3 regions of the Bradyrhizobium sp. CB1717 genome follow, and region 2 is predicted to be linked to each of the others. Evidence: predicted binding sites of a transcription regulator. Region 2 holds the regulator's gene; each other region holds the start of a gene.

Region 1 (5,216 bases), 3.2 Mb from region 2:
GCGCCGCCTTGATGCGGATGCCGGGCACCGCGATCGGCGGCGCCGGGCCGCCGGCCGGAAGATTGCTCGCCTTGATCGCGGGCCAGCCGAAGGTGCCGTTGATGAAGAGGTCATCGGTCTGGCTGTCGAAGAACTCGACGTCGGCGGCCTGCTGACCGGCCCTGATGTTCAGGCGATCGCCAAAGAAGCTCTGCTCGAAATAGGCGTTGTAGAGCCGCTGGTCGGGCAGCGCCTCGATCTCGCTGATGGTGGCGAGGTTTTGCACGTAGTTGCGGGAGAGCCCCTGGCCGTAGATCACGAAGCCATTGGCGTAGAAGCGGCCGCCGGTCCAGCCGACCAGCTTGTCGAGATCGGCATCGACCGAAAGATCGAGCCGGCCGAAATGGATGGCGCCGCGCTTCACGCCGCCGGAAATGTTGGCGATGTTGTCCGCGATATAGGTGGCGCCGAAATTGAGGCCCTTGTTGGCGAGGCCGTCATGCCATTCGTTGAACCATTTTGGAAACAGCCATTCCGCCGCGCTCTCGTCCTTGGCACCGGCAAGTGCGCTCGTGCTTGCCGCCATGCTGGTCAGCGCGACCGCGGCCGCCAGAGATTTTCGGGTACTCCAACTCACGATCGGCGCGCGCTATTTGAAAATGCCCGTGCGCCGCATGAAGAGATAGGCCGCGCCGACCGAGGAGGCCATCAGCACCGCCGCCCAGAGGAATCCGGTCTCGACGTCGGTGAGCGGCAGGCCCTTGGTGTTCATGCCGAAGATGCCGGTGATCAGCGTCGGCGGCAGCAAGAGCGAGGTCACGATCGAGAGCGTGTGGAGGTGGCGATTGCTCTCCTCCTCGTTCTTGAAGCGCAGCTCCTCCTCGAGCAGGCGGCTGCGCTCGCGCAGCTCGACGATGTCGTGATCGAGCCCGTCGAGCCGCTGCGCCAGCTTGCCGGCGTGGATACGAAGCGCGGGCGAGAGGTGGTCGGTGTTCTTCTGGTCGAGGCGGTGGAACAGCACGCGCAGACCGGTGAGCTGACGATGCAGCCGGACGCAGGTGCGGCGAAGGCGGCCGAGGTTGCGGCGCATCTCGGACTTGGCCTCATCCGCCAAAATGCGTTCCTCGATATCGTCGATCTCCTGGCCGAGCTTGTCGACCATTCGGTCGAGCGTGTCGGCGACCTCGTCAACGATCTTTTCCAGGAGATGGGCGACATTGTCGACGCGATAGCCGCCTTCGAGCACACGCCGCGTCGCGTCCGCCGAGCACAGCGCCTGATGGCGGCCGCTGACCAGGAGCCGCTCGGTCATGGCGAAGCGCAGGAACGCGGTCTCCTCCGTCGCGCTGTCGATCTCGCGGACGAGATCGGAGAACACGCCGTAGACGCAATGATCGATGACGTGGAGCTGCTGGAACGTGTCGTGCGAAAGCAACAGATCGCGCGCCAGCGGCGGCAGGCTGGACGCCGCAATCCATGGACGCACGCGCGCGTCCGTCAGGTTGAAATGCAGCCAGAGGCGGCCGTCATGACTGAACTCGATCGGCCGGTCGATCGGCAGCGCCTCTGCGCTGCCGTCGCTGTGCAGGCGGAACGCCCACACCAGGCCGGGAATGGCGGGGTCAGTGTCCGATATCGCGCTGACAAGCTTCGCCGGCTCAGCCATGGATAGCCCCAACCGTCAACAAATGCCCCGTCGCCGGACGATGGCTGACGGCATCGCCCGGCTCCACGCGGGTACTCAATTACGCCAGTGTTACAGTTTGATGATGGCGCCCTACTCTGCGGCCAGCCCCGTCGCCGCCATTGCTTCGGCTTCCTTGACATAATCGTGCACGACACGGCCGAACGGCAGCGTCAGGTCGGCGATGTAGTGGTGCGCACCGAGGCAGCGGCGGACCGGGAAGTCCGCAACCGGCGCGTTGACGTGCGGCACCAGGTGCAGCCTGCCGGGTCCCATCCAGGAGCCCTTCGGCACGATGTCGACAAGGTTGATCGCGACAAGCTGGCAGACTTCCAGACGACCGTCGACGCCCGGAATCATCTTCAGATTGATTTGCGTCTTCGACAGGGTGGCGCGGGTGAGATCGCCGTTGCCGGCCATGCTCTCGTGCTTGTAGCCCATCGTGCCCATCGCGACGAGCTGGCCGGCATACTCCAGCGTGCCCGTCAGCGTGTCCTTGACGATCTCGAGCTTGGGATGGGCGTACTTCTTGGGAAAACCCCAGATCTCGCGGCCGGCCGCGATCGGCGGATCGTCGTCCAGGTACATCTGCGAGACGAAGTTGACCTCCTCGCCGTCGAGGCGCGCGGGGATGACGAGGCCGGATTCGGTGTAGCTGCCGAAGCCGGAGGAGTCCGGCATCTTGATCCATTCGTAGTGAACGATGGGCTGGTCGATCGGCTCCAGCGGCTCAGGCAGGCCGGCGCGGATCAGGTCCGGGTCGGTCTCGTAGGTGATGACGAGGAATTCGCGGTTTACGAAGCGGTAGGGCCCGGCCGGATAGCTCGGCCCGGCGGCCGGCATGGACGGAAGTCTCAGCACATCTTCCCTGCGCATCGCTGGTCTCCTGATGTCTGTGATGCCCGCCCGGCAGCGTCAGGCGGTGATGCAAATTGCTAGCCGCACTCGTTGACTGCGATGTGAAGGATTTCCGTCAGGCCCACGACCGCCGGCATTCCCGTTCCGGTTGACGCGCATGCAGGCGATGCATCGGCGCCGAAATTGTCATCACGCCGTCACCGCAGGACGCAATCGTTGTAGACACGCAGGAGGCATCACCATGGACGCCCGCACATCGGAGCCGACCTACTCAACGCATCAGCCTCCCTCACGCGGCTGGCGCCCCGAGCGCTGCGACCGCGTCGCGCTGGTGCTGCAGGGCGGTGGTGCCCTCGGCGCCTACCAGGCCGGCGTTTACCAGGCGCTGCACGAGGCCGGCATCGAGCCCGACTGGGTCTGCGGCGTCTCGATCGGCGCCATCAACTCCGCCATCATCGCCGGCAACCGGCCGGAGCAACGGCTGGAGGCGCTGCGCATCTTCTGGGAGCGCATCACCAACCGCAAGATCTGGCACTACACGCCCGACGGCGACGTCTTCCGCCAGTGGCGCAACCTCACCAGCGCGTGGATGACCTCCACCCTCGGCCAGCCCGGCTTCTTCACGCCCAATCAGGTCAACCCCTGGTTCAGCCCGGTCGGCGCCAAGACCGCCACCAGCTATTACGACACGATGCCGCTGAAGGAGAGCCTGCGCGAGCTCGTCGACTTCGACCTCATCAACGAGAAGAAGGTCCGCTTCGCCGTCGGCGCGGTCAACGTGCTCTCGGGCAACTTCATCTATTTCGACAACGCCCATGACGAGATCGGTCCGGAGCACATCATGGCATCGGGCGCCCTGCCCCCGGCGCTGCCGATGGTGCGGATCGGTACCGATCATTTCTGGGACGGCGGAATCGTCTCCAACACGCCGCTGCAGCACCTGCTCGACCAGGAGGACGCGCTCAATTCGCTGGTATTTCAGGTCGACCTGTTCAGCGCCCGCGGCGTGCTGCCGCGCTCGATCCAGGACGTTATGGCCCGCCACAAGGACATCATGTATTCCTCGCGCACGCGGCACAACACCGACGTCTACCGCCGCACGCACAACCTCAAGGTCCTGCTCTACAAGGCGCTGGCGAAGCTGCCGGACGAACAGCTCTCCGAGGAGGAGCGCCAGCTGAAAGCGAGCCTGCGCAACATGCCGGAGATCGCGATCCTGCATCTGATCTACCAGCAGAAGGCCTATGAGGGCGACGCCAAGGATCACGAATTCTCGGGCACGTCGATGCGCGAGCACTGGACGAGCGGCTTTGAGGACACCAAGCGCACCCTGAAGCGCCGCGACTGGATCAAGATGCCGGACGAAGGCATGGGCCTCGTGGTGCACGACGTGCACCGGGAGACGGAGAGCGCCTAGCGCGCTTCGCGGGGCGCTCAAATATAAAAGTGCGAAAACAACCCCATGCACAGTAGACTGGGCGTGGCGGATCAATGACTTGGCGAGTCCGCCAGGTCATTTGACCCGTCGGGCAAAACAGGGGCATAATGCGACTATTCCGAATCCCTCCTCCGCCATTCCCGCAGAAGAGCGTGATCGGGCTGGCGCCGCCGTGCGCGACGCCTTAGCAGCTCTTCTGCTGCAAGTGCTGGATGCAGGTGCAGGTCGTCGACGTCGACCAATACTTCACGTCGTAGTACGGAAAGCTCGACGAGGTTGGGCTGTTCGTCGAGCAGCGCGGGAACAGGTAGTAGCTGTCGCTCAGCTTCACGGTGCCGGCGATGGTGTAGCCAAGGTTCGTCGTGTAATTATAGCTCACCTCGCTCAGAATGAGCGAGATGTTCTTATTGCTGGGATTGTTCGGGTCAGGTGCGGTGAACGAGGACAAGGTCATCGGGTCCCCCTTCTTTCTCGCCGCCGACGTATTGGTCGACTCGCTCCATTGCACGGTCGCGTTTCCACTGCCGTCGGTGGAGACTTGAGACACCGTGATCGTAATCAGCGAAGCCCCGCTGGAATCCTTGACGGCATAAGGCGCCATGATCGCCTGCGCCGAGCCGAGAATGGCTTGCATGCGGGCCGTGCTGAGCGACGTGTTCTGCGTGACCATGTCGGCGACACTGTGCGCGGTGGCGCTGACCTTGACGTTCATCGCCAGCCCGTTGCCGAGCTCGACGCCGCCGACGTAGAGCACCAGCATGAACGGCGCTACGATGGCGAACTCCGTCGCGGCAACAGCGCGGTCGTCGGCTAGCAGGCGCCGAGCGCGAGACGACAAGGCGGCGATCATCAGGAAGCTCCTGGCTCGTTCTGGAACGCGGCCGATGACATGAGCAGCCGGTTGCCGGTCGAAAGGTTCGAGAGGTTGAAACCGAGCGGCCCCAGCATGACGGGCCATACGTACATCACCCGGAGAACGACGATGTCGCCGGCATCACCCGGACTGTATTGCCAGGTGTTCGTGACGGCTCCCGAAGCGTTGAAGGTCAAGGTCGGCATGGCGGTGTTGGCGCCGGACCACGAGTTGGCCACCTGCAGGTCGACCATCAGACCACTGCAGGTGAACAGGATCGAGATCTGATCGCAGACCTTCTGCTTGAAGGCGGCCTGGGTCATCTGCGCGGACTGCACCTGCCCGGTCATGACCAGGCGCGCCGACTGACGCGCGATGTTTTCGAGCAGCTGTTGGGCAAAGAA
Region 2 (5,216 bases):
CGGCCTGAACCTCGAGATCTTCGTCGCGGACACGCCGCCTCCGGGCTCGACCGAAGGCGGCCTGCGCAACGCCATCGTCGGCTCGATCATCATGACCGTGATCGGCGTCGGCATCGGCGCGCCGCTCGGCCTGTTCGCCGGCACCTACCTCGCCGAATACGGTCGCAACGACAAGCTGACCTCGGTGATCCGCTTCATCAACGACATCCTGCTCTCGGCGCCCTCGATCATCATCGGCCTGTTCATCTACGGCGCGGTGGTGGTGCCGATGCGCGGCTTCTCGGCGATTGCGGGCGCGCTTGCGCTAGCCGTGATCGTCATCCCGGTGGTGCTGCGCACGACCGAGGACATGCTGCTGCTGGTGCCGAACGCGCTGCGCGAGGCCGCCTCCGCGCTCGGCCTGCCGCGCTCGCTGGTGATCAAGCGCATCGCCTATCGTGCGGCCCGATCGGGTCTCATCACCGGCGTGCTGCTCGCCACCGCCCGCGTCGCCGGCGAGACCGCGCCGCTGCTCTTCACCGCGCTGTCGAACCAGTTCTTCAGCCTCGGCCTGAACAAGACGATGGCGAACCTGCCGGTTACCATCAACAACTTCGTGCAGAGCCCCTACGCCTACTGGAAGCAGCTCGCCTGGAGCGGCGCGCTGCTGATCACGATCACCGTGCTTGCCCTGAACATTGGCGCGCGCATCCTCGGCGCCGAGAGGACTGCAAAATGACCGATCTTTCCGTATCCGTGAGTTCCAACGCCCATCTGGCCTCGCAGCCGTTGCCGGAAGCGCCCGCCAAGGTGACGGTGCGCAACCTCAACTTCTATTACGGCGAGCACCACGCGCTGAAGAACATCAACCTGACGCTCGGCAGCAACCGCGTCACGGCGTTCATCGGCCCGTCGGGCTGCGGCAAGTCGACCCTGCTGCGCATCTTCAACCGGATGTACGACCTCTATCCGGGCCAGCGCGTCACCGGTCAGCTGATGCTCGACCAGACCAACATCCTCGACCCGAAGCTGGACCTGAACCTGCTGCGCGCCCGCGTCGGCATGGTGTTCCAGAAGCCGACGCCGTTCCCGATGACGATCTACGAGAACATCGCCTTCGGCATCCGCCTCTATGAGAAGATCTCGAAGTCCGAGATGGACGACCGGGTCGAGAAGGCGCTGCGCGGCGGCGCGCTGTGGAACGAGGTCAAGGACAAGCTCAACGCCTCGGGCCTGTCGCTCTCCGGCGGCCAGCAGCAGCGCCTCTGCATCGCCCGCACCGTCGCGGTGCGGCCTGAAGTGATTTTGTTCGACGAGCCCTGCTCGGCGCTCGATCCGATCTCGACCGCCAAGGTCGAGGAGCTGATCCAGGAACTGTCCGAGAACTACACGATCGCGATCGTCACCCACAACATGCAGCAGGCGGCGCGCGTCTCCGACAAGACCGCTTTCATGTATCTCGGCGAGCTGATCGAGTTCGACGACACCAGCAAGATCTTCACGTCGCCGACCGATCGGCGCACGCAGGATTACATCACCGGCCGGTTCGGCTGAGGAGACGGGACATGGGTTCTGAACATACCGCAAAGGCTTTCGACACCGACCTCCAGGAGCTCACCCGCCTGGTCGCCGAGATGGGCGGCATCGCCGAGCGCATGATCGTCGATTCCGTCGATGCGCTGATCCGCCGCGACGTCGCGCTCGGCCAGCGCGTCGTCACCATCGACGCCGAGCTCGACGCGCTGCAGAAGAAGATCGAGGAGCGCGCCGTGCTCACCATCGCCCGCCGCCAGCCGATGGCGGTGGATCTGCGCGAGATCGTCGGCGCCATGCGCGTTGCGACCGATCTCGAGCGCATCGGCGACCTCGCCAAGAACATGGGAAAGCGCGTCGCCGCGCTCGATGCCGACTTCCATCCGCTCAAACTGTTCCGCGGCCTGGAGCACATGACCGACCTCGTGCAGCAGCAGGTCAAGTCGGTGCTGGACGCCTATGCCGCGCACGATCTGCCGGCTGCGATGGCGGTGTGGAAGGGCGACGAGGAAGTCGACGCCATCTGCACCTCGCTGTTCCGCGAGCTCCTCACCTACATGATGGAGGATCCGCGCAACATCTCGTTCTGCATCCATCTGATGTTCTGCGCCAAGAACATCGAGCGGATCGGCGATCACGCCACCAACATCGCCGAGACCGTGTTCTACATGATCGAGGGCCAGGCCATCACCGACAAGCGGCCGAAGGGCGACATGACGACCTTCGCCACGACGGTCCCGAATACCTGAAGACTTAAGGAGCGACGACACCATGGGCGCACGCATTATGGTGGTTGAGGACGAGGAAGCTCTCACCGAGCTTCTCCGCTACAACCTCGAAGGCGACGGCTATGACGTCGAGACGGTGATGCGCGGCGACGATGCCGACACCCGCCTCAAGGAGCACATCCCCGACCTGATCGTGCTCGACTGGATGCTGCCGGGCCTCTCGGGCATCGAGCTGTGCCGGCGGCTGCGGACCCGTCCCGAGACCAAGCAGCTTCCCATCATCATGCTCACCGCGCGCGGCGAGGAGAGCGAGCGGGTGCGCGGGCTTGCGACCGGCGCCGACGACTACATCGTCAAGCCGTTCTCGGTGCCGGAGCTGCTGGCGCGCGTGAAGGGCCTCCTGCGGCGCGCGAGCCCTGAGCGGCTCGCCACCGTGCTCGCCTATGGCGACATCGAGCTTGATCGCGACAAGCGCCGCGTCGCGCGCTCGGGCCGGCCGATCGATCTCGGCCCGACCGAATATCGCCTGCTGGAGTTCTTCCTGGAGCATCCCGGCCGCGTGTTCTCGCGTGAGCAGTTGCTCGACAGCGTCTGGGGCCGCGACATCTACATCGACGAGCGCACCGTCGACGTCCATATCGGCCGCCTGCGCAAGCTGCTCAATCTCGGTCGCGAGCAGGACCCGATCCGCACCGTCCGCGGCGCCGGCTATGCGCTCGACGATCGCTTTGCGAAGGCCGAGCAGACGTAAGCTGGTTTGGGGGCTATTGCCGCAGCATGGGTGTCGTCCCGGCCGAGTGCGCAATTGCGCACGGGGGCCGGGACCCATACCGCGTGATCTATCGATGAAGCGCGGTGCAAGTTGCGCGGCGCAGCCGCGTCACAGAGAGTCTTCGCCAAACCGCATTCGGTGGTTATGGGTCCCGGCCTTCGCCGGGACGACAGCGGAGTGTGTTGAGCCGTCATCGTGTGACGGCTGCTTCTTGATCTCAGAACAAGCTCACCGCGTGCCCGGCTTGGCCGGCGCGCGACGGCGGTCCGCCGCCGGCTGATACGCCACGCGCGAGTGCTGGGCGCAGTAGGGCAGGCCCGACAGCGCCTTGCCGCCGCAAAAGAAGAAATCCGGGCTCGAGGGATCGCCGACCGGCCAGTGGCAGGTCGCCTCGTTCAATTCGAGCAGCGACAGCCGCTGGCTCATCGGCACCACGTTGTCGTAGGTCACAGGCTCCGCCTCGACTTCGACCTCGAAGGCCTGTGCCAGCGCGGTGTTGCCGCGTGCGATGGGGCGGCTGACCCGCATCATGTGCTGAGCCGGACGCGCCTTGCGCGGCCGGGGAGCTGCCGATGAGGGGCTCTTGGCGCGGCCGGACAGGCCGAGCCTGTGCACCTTGCCGATCACGGCATTACGGGTCACGTTGCCGAGCTCGGCTGCGATCTGGCTGGCCGACAATCCGGCCTCCCAGAGCTTTTTCAGCTGCTCGACGCGATCGTCGGACCAGGTCAAAACCGTCATTGCACCCTTTCCCTCGCCGTGCGGCTGCCGTCCTGGCGCCTTGCGGCGAATGCCTAAGCCTCGAAAAACCCGTGCCGCCAGAATCCCTTAAGGCTCGCCGGGCGTAACCAGAACGCCCGAACGTTTACGCCGGTACATGAGGACTTAGAGGATCAGAACTGCTGCACGAGATGTCGTATCTGACAAGCCAAACGCTACAATATGGCGTGACTCACGCGCAAGAGTCAGCCGACTCGCTTCCACATGTTCCGTGGCAAAAACCCCGCAAATCCGGCACCGCAAGACTACGGATTCAGCGTTTCGCGGGGCTTTCGGGCGGCATTGACACCCGTTCTACCCGGCATAAGATAGTGTCACGTGCCGCCCTTAAAAGGCGGCACGTTTCGTTTTCCGGGCCGGTCAATGGTGCGCTGCGTGAGCGCGTTGAGGCCGTCCGCAACATCAAGTGATCGTCATGACTAACAGCGCCGCGCCGCATTTGCTCCCCGTTTTCGCCAGGGCCGACCTCGGTTTCGAGCGCGGCGAAGGCTGCTGGCTGATCGCGACCAATGGCGAGCGCTATCTCGATTTCACCTCGGGCGTCGCGGTGAACGCGCTTGGCCACGCCCATCCCGCGCTGGTCAAGGCGCTGCAGGAGCAGGCGACCAAGCTCTGGCACATGTCGAACCTGTTCCAGAGCCCGGACGGCGAGAAACTCGCCGCACGTCTGTGCCAGGAAAGCTTCGCGGACTTCGTGTTCTTCTGCAATTCCGGCGCCGAGGCGCTGGAAGGCGTGATCAAGCTGGTCCGCCATCATCACTTCTCCAAGGGTCATCCGGAGCGCTACCGCATCATCACCTTCGAGGGCGCCTTCCATGGCCGCACGTTGGCGACGCTGGCTGCGACGGGATCTGCAAAATATCTCGAAGGGTTCGGTCCGCCGATGGACGGTTTCGACCAGGTCCCGCACGGTGACATCGAAGCCGTGAAGAAGGCGATCGGTCCGCAGACCGCCGGCATCCTGGTCGAGCCGATCCAGGGTGAGGGCGGCGTACGTTCGTCGACGCCCGCTTTCCTCAAGGCGTTGCGTCAGCTCTGCGACGAGAAGGGACTGCTGCTCGCCTTCGACGAGGTGCAGACCGGCATGGGCCGCACCGGCGATCTCTTCGCCCATCGGCGCACCGGCGTTACACCTGATGTGATGTCGCTCGCCAAGGCGCTCGGCGGCGGCTTCCCGATCGGCGCGGTGCTGGCCACCGCGGAGGCGGCAGCCGGCATGGGCCCCGGCTCGCACGGCTCGACCTTCGGCGGCAATCCGCTGGCGATCTCGGCTGCCAATGCCGTGCTCGACGTCATGCTCAAGCCCGGCTTCTTCGACCACGTCCAAAAGATGTCGCTGCTGCTCAAGCAGAAGCTCGCCTCCGTGATCGACCGTCACCCTGACGTCGTCAGCGAAGTGCGTGGCGAGGGCCTCTTGATCGGCA
Region 3 (5,216 bases), 3.4 Mb from region 2:
CGTCGATCAGTTCGAGCGAGCCGCCGCCGAGATCGCCGACGATGCCGTCGGGATGGTGGATGCCGGAGATGACGCCGAGCGCTGACAGCCGCGCCTCGCGCGGGCCCGACAGGATCTCGATCTTGACGGCGCAGATGCGCTCGGCTTTCGCGATGAAGTCGGGACCGTTGGAGGCATCGCGGCAGGCGGCGGTCGCGATCGCGAACACGCGCCCGACCTGCATCACGCGGCACAGCGCACGGAAGCGCTTGAGCGAGGTCAGCGCCTTGTCGACGGCATCAGGGGCGAGCAGGCCCGTGCTCTGCACCTCGCGCCCGAGGCCGCACAGCGTCTTCTCGTTGAAGATCGGAATGAGGCTCCGCGTCAGTCCTTCGTAGACGACGAGACGGACCGAGTTGGAACCGATGTCGATGACCGCGACAGTGGCGCCGCGCTTGCGCGGCTTCGTCACGTCAGGAATCCCGGATCAGGATGGATGACGTTCGTTCCGGCGCGTGAGACGACGCGGCGAGGATTCCTTGAGCGACTTTCCACGGCCAGACAGACTCGGATTTGTCATGAAGTAGTTGTGGACGTTGAAAGGCTCCTCGCCCTTCGCGGCCTTCATACGCGTTGAGGACCCGTCCGGCAACAACTGCCAGCTTTGCTCATTGTCCTTCAGATTTGCGACCATGATCTGCTCGAGAACCTGCTGATGCACCGTGGGATTTTGCAGCGGACACAGCACCTCGACGCGGCGGTCGAGGTTGCGCGGCATCATGTCGGCGGAGGAGATATACACAGCCGCTTTCGCGCTCGGCAGGCCCTGGCCCATGCCGAAGCAGTAGATTCGGCCGTGTTCCAGGAAGCGTCCGATGATCGACTTGACGCGGATGTTCTCGGACAAGCCGGGGATGCCGGGCCTGAGGCAACAGATACCGCGCACCACGAGCTCGACCTGCACGCCGGCCTGCGAGGCCTCGTAGAGCGCGTCGATGATGTCGGGGTCGACCAGTGCATTCATCTTCATCCAGACCGCGCCGGGACGGCCGTGCCGCGCATGCGCGGTCTCGCCCTGGATGTGCTCGATGATGCGCTTGCGCAGCGTCAGCGGCGATACCGCCATCTTTTCCAGATCGCTCGGCGCGGCATAGCCGGTGATGAAGTTGAACACGCGCGCCGCATCGCGGCCGATGGTCGGATCCGACGTGAAGTAGGAGAGGTCGGTATAAATACGTGCGGTGACCGGGTGGTAGTTGCCGGTGCCGGTGTGAACGTAAGTGGTGAGGCTACCGCCCTCGCGGCGCACCACCATCGAGAGCTTTGCGTGCGTCTTCAATTCGAGGAAGCCGTAGACGACCTGCACGCCGGCGCGCTCGAGGTCGCGCGCCCAGCGGATGTTGGCCTCCTCGTCGAAGCGCGCCTTGAGCTCGATCAGCGCGGTGACGGACTTGCCGGCTTCGGCGGCTTCCGCAAGCGTGCGCACGATCGGCGAATTGTTGGAGGTGCGGTAGAGCGTCTGCTTGATCGCGACGACGTCAGGATCGCGCGCGGCCTGCTGCAGGAACTGCACCACGACGTCGAAGGATTCGTAGGGGTGATGGACGACGAGGTCCTTCTGCCGGATCGCAGCAAAAATGTCGCCGCCATGCTCGCGCACGCGCTCGGGGTGGCGCGGCACGTAAGGGGTGAATTCGAGGTCGGGCCGGTCGAGGCGGGTGAGCTGCGAGAGCTCGTTCATCGCCTGCACGCCGTCGACCAGGAACACCTCGTCGTCGGCGGCCGAGAGCGCGTGCTGCACGAAGCTGCGCAGCTCTTCCGGCATCTTGGCGTCGATCTCGAGCCGGATCACCGATCCGCGGCGGCGGCGCTTCAGCGCGGTCTCGAACAGGCGGACGAGGTCTTCGGCCTCTTCCTCGATCTCGAGCTCGGAGTCGCGGATGATTCGGAAGGCGCCCTGGCCGTGCAAATTGTAGCCGGGGAACAGGCGGTTGATGAACAGGGCAGTAGCCTGTTCCAGCGAAATCAGCCTGACGGCTTTGCCTTCGGACGGCAGTCGGATGAAGCGGTCGATCTTGCCGGGCATGCGGATCAGCGCGTTCATCTGCTTGCCGTCGGCGGCGCGGGTGAGCTGGAGCGCGATGGTGAAGCCGAGGCTCGGAATGAACGGGAAGGGGTGGGCCGGGTCGATCGCCAGCGGCGTCAGCAGCGGGAATACGTTGTTGAGGAAGTAGTCCTCGACCCAGGTCCGTTCCGCCTTGGTGATGTCCTTGCCGTCGACCAGGACGATGCCGACATCGGCCAGCGTACTGCGCAGGTCGCGCCAGATCGCTTGCTGGTCGGAGGCGAGCTGCGAGACGGTGCGGTTGATCAGCGCGAGCTGCTCGGAGGGCGTCAGGCCATCGGGGGCGCGCTCGGCAATGCCCTCGCGCACCTGGGCCTTGATGCCGGCGACGCGAACCATGAAGAACTCGTCAAGGTTATTCGCTGAAATCGACAGGAATCGCACCCGCTCCAGCATGGGGTGGCTGGGATTGACCGCTTCCTCCAGGACGCGGCGGTTGAAATGCAGCCAGGAGAGCTCGCGGTTGATGAACCGTTCGGGGCTCGATGCGATCGCCGGAAGGCCCTCGATCTCTGGGGCTTTTTCTTTGATTTCAACGGCTTGCACAGAGTCCATGAGAAGTCGGTCCATCCAGTTCACCCCAATTTGCGACTTATGCGCAAAACCGGCGGGAGCATGTGTTAGAGCGATGACGTTTCGATGACATTGATGTTCCGCCGCTCGGCGCCGTCAAGCGGTGTTGAACCCGGGCGGGGGTCAGGCGTCCCGCAGCAGCTCGACGGCCAGCGCCCGGGTGACGGGACGGCCGAGGCGCAGGGCCTCGCTGTCCAGCAATTCCACGGCCTGCCGGGCGGCCGCCGAAGACCGCTCCAGCCGGGTGGCGAGGTAGCCGACCACTGTCTCGTCCACGGTGAGCTGACGGTCGGCGCAGAATTTGACGATCAGGCCGCGGAACAGCTGGTCGTCGGGCGGCAGCAGCGTGACGACAGGCACGGCGCGCAGCCGTGAGCGCAGGTCGCGGAGGTCGATCTCGAGCGAGGCCGGGGCGTTACGTCCGGTGAAGAGGACGTAGGCGCCGTCCTCGCGGGCGAGATTCATCAGGTGGAAGAGGGCGCGTTCGTCAAAATCCCCGGCCTTGAGATCCTCGACCACCAGGGCGCCGGTGGCGAGTGCGGCCGGAACGCCCGCGGCGCTCAGCGCATTGGCGGTGGTCGAGCGGGCGCCGGCCTCCTCGGCCCAGATCGCGGCGAGATGGCTCTTGCCGCTGCCTTCGGGGCCGGCCAGCCACATGATGCGGTTCGGCCATTCCGGCCAGCCGTCGATCAAGGCGAGGCCGGCGGCGTTGGCGGGGCCTTCGAGGAAATTGTCCCGGCTGAGGCTCTCCGCATGCGGAAGCGAAAACGCCAATTGTCGGGGGTGAACGCGGCCTGCCACGCTTGCTTTACTCCATGCCGGCGTGCCGGCTTCGTTCAGAGATTCGACTTCATCGAGCGGGAGTTGGCCGTTTGCGGGGCCGTGTCCCACCTCATTTGGCCTCGATCGTGCTCATGTGCCGCAGCCACTCGACGAGGTAGAGCGACACGGAGGAGAGCGTGAAGACCGTGACGAGGCCCATCATGATCATATCATAGGGCGCAGGCTTGAAGCCGAAGGCAAGAGACGCCAGCACCAGGGCGGCGTAGGCGACCTGCGCGGCTGTGTTTAGCTTGGATACTTTCGACGGCTTCATCTCGACCGGCTTGTCGAACAGCCAGGACACGATCACCGCAGTGACGATCATGATGTCGCGCGACACCACCAGGATCACGACCCAGCGCGGGATGTCGCCCCAGATGCCGAGGGCGAGATAGATCGAGACCAGGAGCGCCTTGTCGGCGAGCGGATCCAGCAGGGCACCGAGCTCGCTGCGCATGTTGAAGCGCTTGGCCAGGAAGCCGTCGACGGCGTCGCTGATACCAGCGATCAGGAAGACGGCGAACGCCACCTCCATTTGGCTCGACACGATGGCCCAGACAATGATCGGGACCAGCATGATGCGGCCCAGGGTAATGATATTCGGAATACTCACGCGGCGCTTCCCGGCACCCGGCCTGACCTCGAATCCGGCCCCATGGGAGGCTGAACCGGTTGATATCTCTACATAGTATAGGGCGGGGCGCCACGCTTGCCATTGCGCGTCCCCGGAATTCGACGTAACCAGCCGCAAACCCACTGGAAATCGGGCATGACCGACCGCAAAAACGGCCTCACTTACGCCGATTCAGGCGTCGATATCGATGCGGGCAACCGCCTGGTCGACCTGATCAAGCCGATGGTGCGCGCCACCGCGCGCCCCGGCGCCGAGGCCGAGATCGGCGGCTTCGGCGGCCTGTTCGACCTCAAGGCGGCCGGTTTCAAGGACCCTGTCCTGGTTGCCGCCACCGATGGCGTCGGAACCAAGGTGAAGATCGCGATCGAGACCGGCCTGCATGGCGGGATCGGCATCGACCTCGTCGCCATGAGCGTCAACGACCTCGTGGTACAGGGCGCCGAGCCGCTGTTCTTCCTCGACTATTTCGCCTGCGGCAAGCTTGACCCGGAGGCCACCGCCGCGATCGTCGCGGGCGTTGCCGAGGGCTGCCGCGAATCCGGCTGCGCCCTGATCGGCGGCGAGACCGCCGAGATGCCCGGCCTCTACAAGGACGGCGATTACGACCTCGGCGGCTTTGCCGTCGGCGCCGCCGAGCGCGGTACCTTGTTGCCGCGCAAGGATATCGCCGCGGGCGACGCCGTGATCGGCCTCGCCTCGTCGGGGGTGCACTCCAACGGCTTCTCGCTGGTGCGCAAGATCGTGGAACAATCCGGCCTCGGCTTCGAGGCCCCGGCGCCGTTCGCACCCGTCATGACACTCGGCGGCGCGCTGCTGACGCCGACGAAGCTCTACGTCAAATCCTGCCTGCGGGCGATCCGGGAGACCGGCGCGGTGAAAGGGCTCGCCCACATCACCGGCGGCGGCTTCACCGACAACATTCCGCGCGTGCTGCCGAAGGATCTCGGCGTCGGCATCGACCTCGCGCGCCTGCCGGTGCTGCCGGTGTTCAAATGGCTGGCGGCGCAGGCCGGCATCGCCGAGCTCGAGATGCTCAGGACCTTCAACTGCGGCATCGGCATGATCGCGATCGTCGAGCCCGAC

The links. The regulator PhoB, encoded in region 2, activates phosphate uptake and scavenging genes when phosphate is short. The targets are predictions, from matches to a motif close to TGTCATNNANCTGTCAT.
Region 1: a site for PhoB is predicted at 2,706-2,722, ahead of QA649_RS27630 (acetoacetate decarboxylase). Genes of this name have one in related genera too.
Region 3: a site for PhoB is predicted at 2,733-2,749, ahead of QA649_RS26325 (RNA degradosome polyphosphate kinase). Genes of this name have one in related genera too.

Annotation. Positions count from the first base shown of each region.
Region 1 is NZ_CP121666.1:5,784,764-5,789,979, forward strand. Features, by position in the region: gene QA649_RS27620 (carbohydrate porin) at 1-565, opposite strand, end outside; gene QA649_RS27625 (transporter) at 629-1,645, opposite strand; gene QA649_RS27630 (acetoacetate decarboxylase) at 1,757-2,539, opposite strand; gene QA649_RS27635 (patatin-like phospholipase family protein) at 2,763-3,938, shown strand; gene QA649_RS27640 (TadE/TadG family type IV pilus assembly protein) at 4,144-4,809, opposite strand; gene QA649_RS27645 (TadE/TadG family type IV pilus assembly protein) at 4,809-5,216, opposite strand, start outside.
Region 2 is NZ_CP121666.1:8,935,215-8,940,430, reverse strand. Features, by position in the region: gene pstA (phosphate ABC transporter permease PstA) at 1-718, shown strand, start outside; gene pstB (phosphate ABC transporter ATP-binding protein PstB) at 715-1,533, shown strand; gene phoU (phosphate signaling complex protein PhoU) at 1,545-2,261, shown strand; gene phoB (phosphate regulon transcriptional regulator PhoB) at 2,284-2,991, shown strand; gene QA649_RS41590 (GcrA family cell cycle regulator) at 3,241-3,753, opposite strand; gene QA649_RS41585 (aspartate aminotransferase family protein) at 4,208-5,216, shown strand, end outside.
Region 3 is NZ_CP121666.1:5,518,851-5,524,066, reverse strand. Features, by position in the region: gene ppx (exopolyphosphatase) at 1-451, opposite strand, end outside; gene QA649_RS26325 (RNA degradosome polyphosphate kinase) at 467-2,659, opposite strand; gene QA649_RS26320 (DnaA/Hda family protein) at 2,801-3,478, opposite strand; gene QA649_RS26315 (CDP-alcohol phosphatidyltransferase family protein) at 3,570-4,112, opposite strand; gene purM (phosphoribosylformylglycinamidine cyclo-ligase) at 4,269-5,216, shown strand, end outside.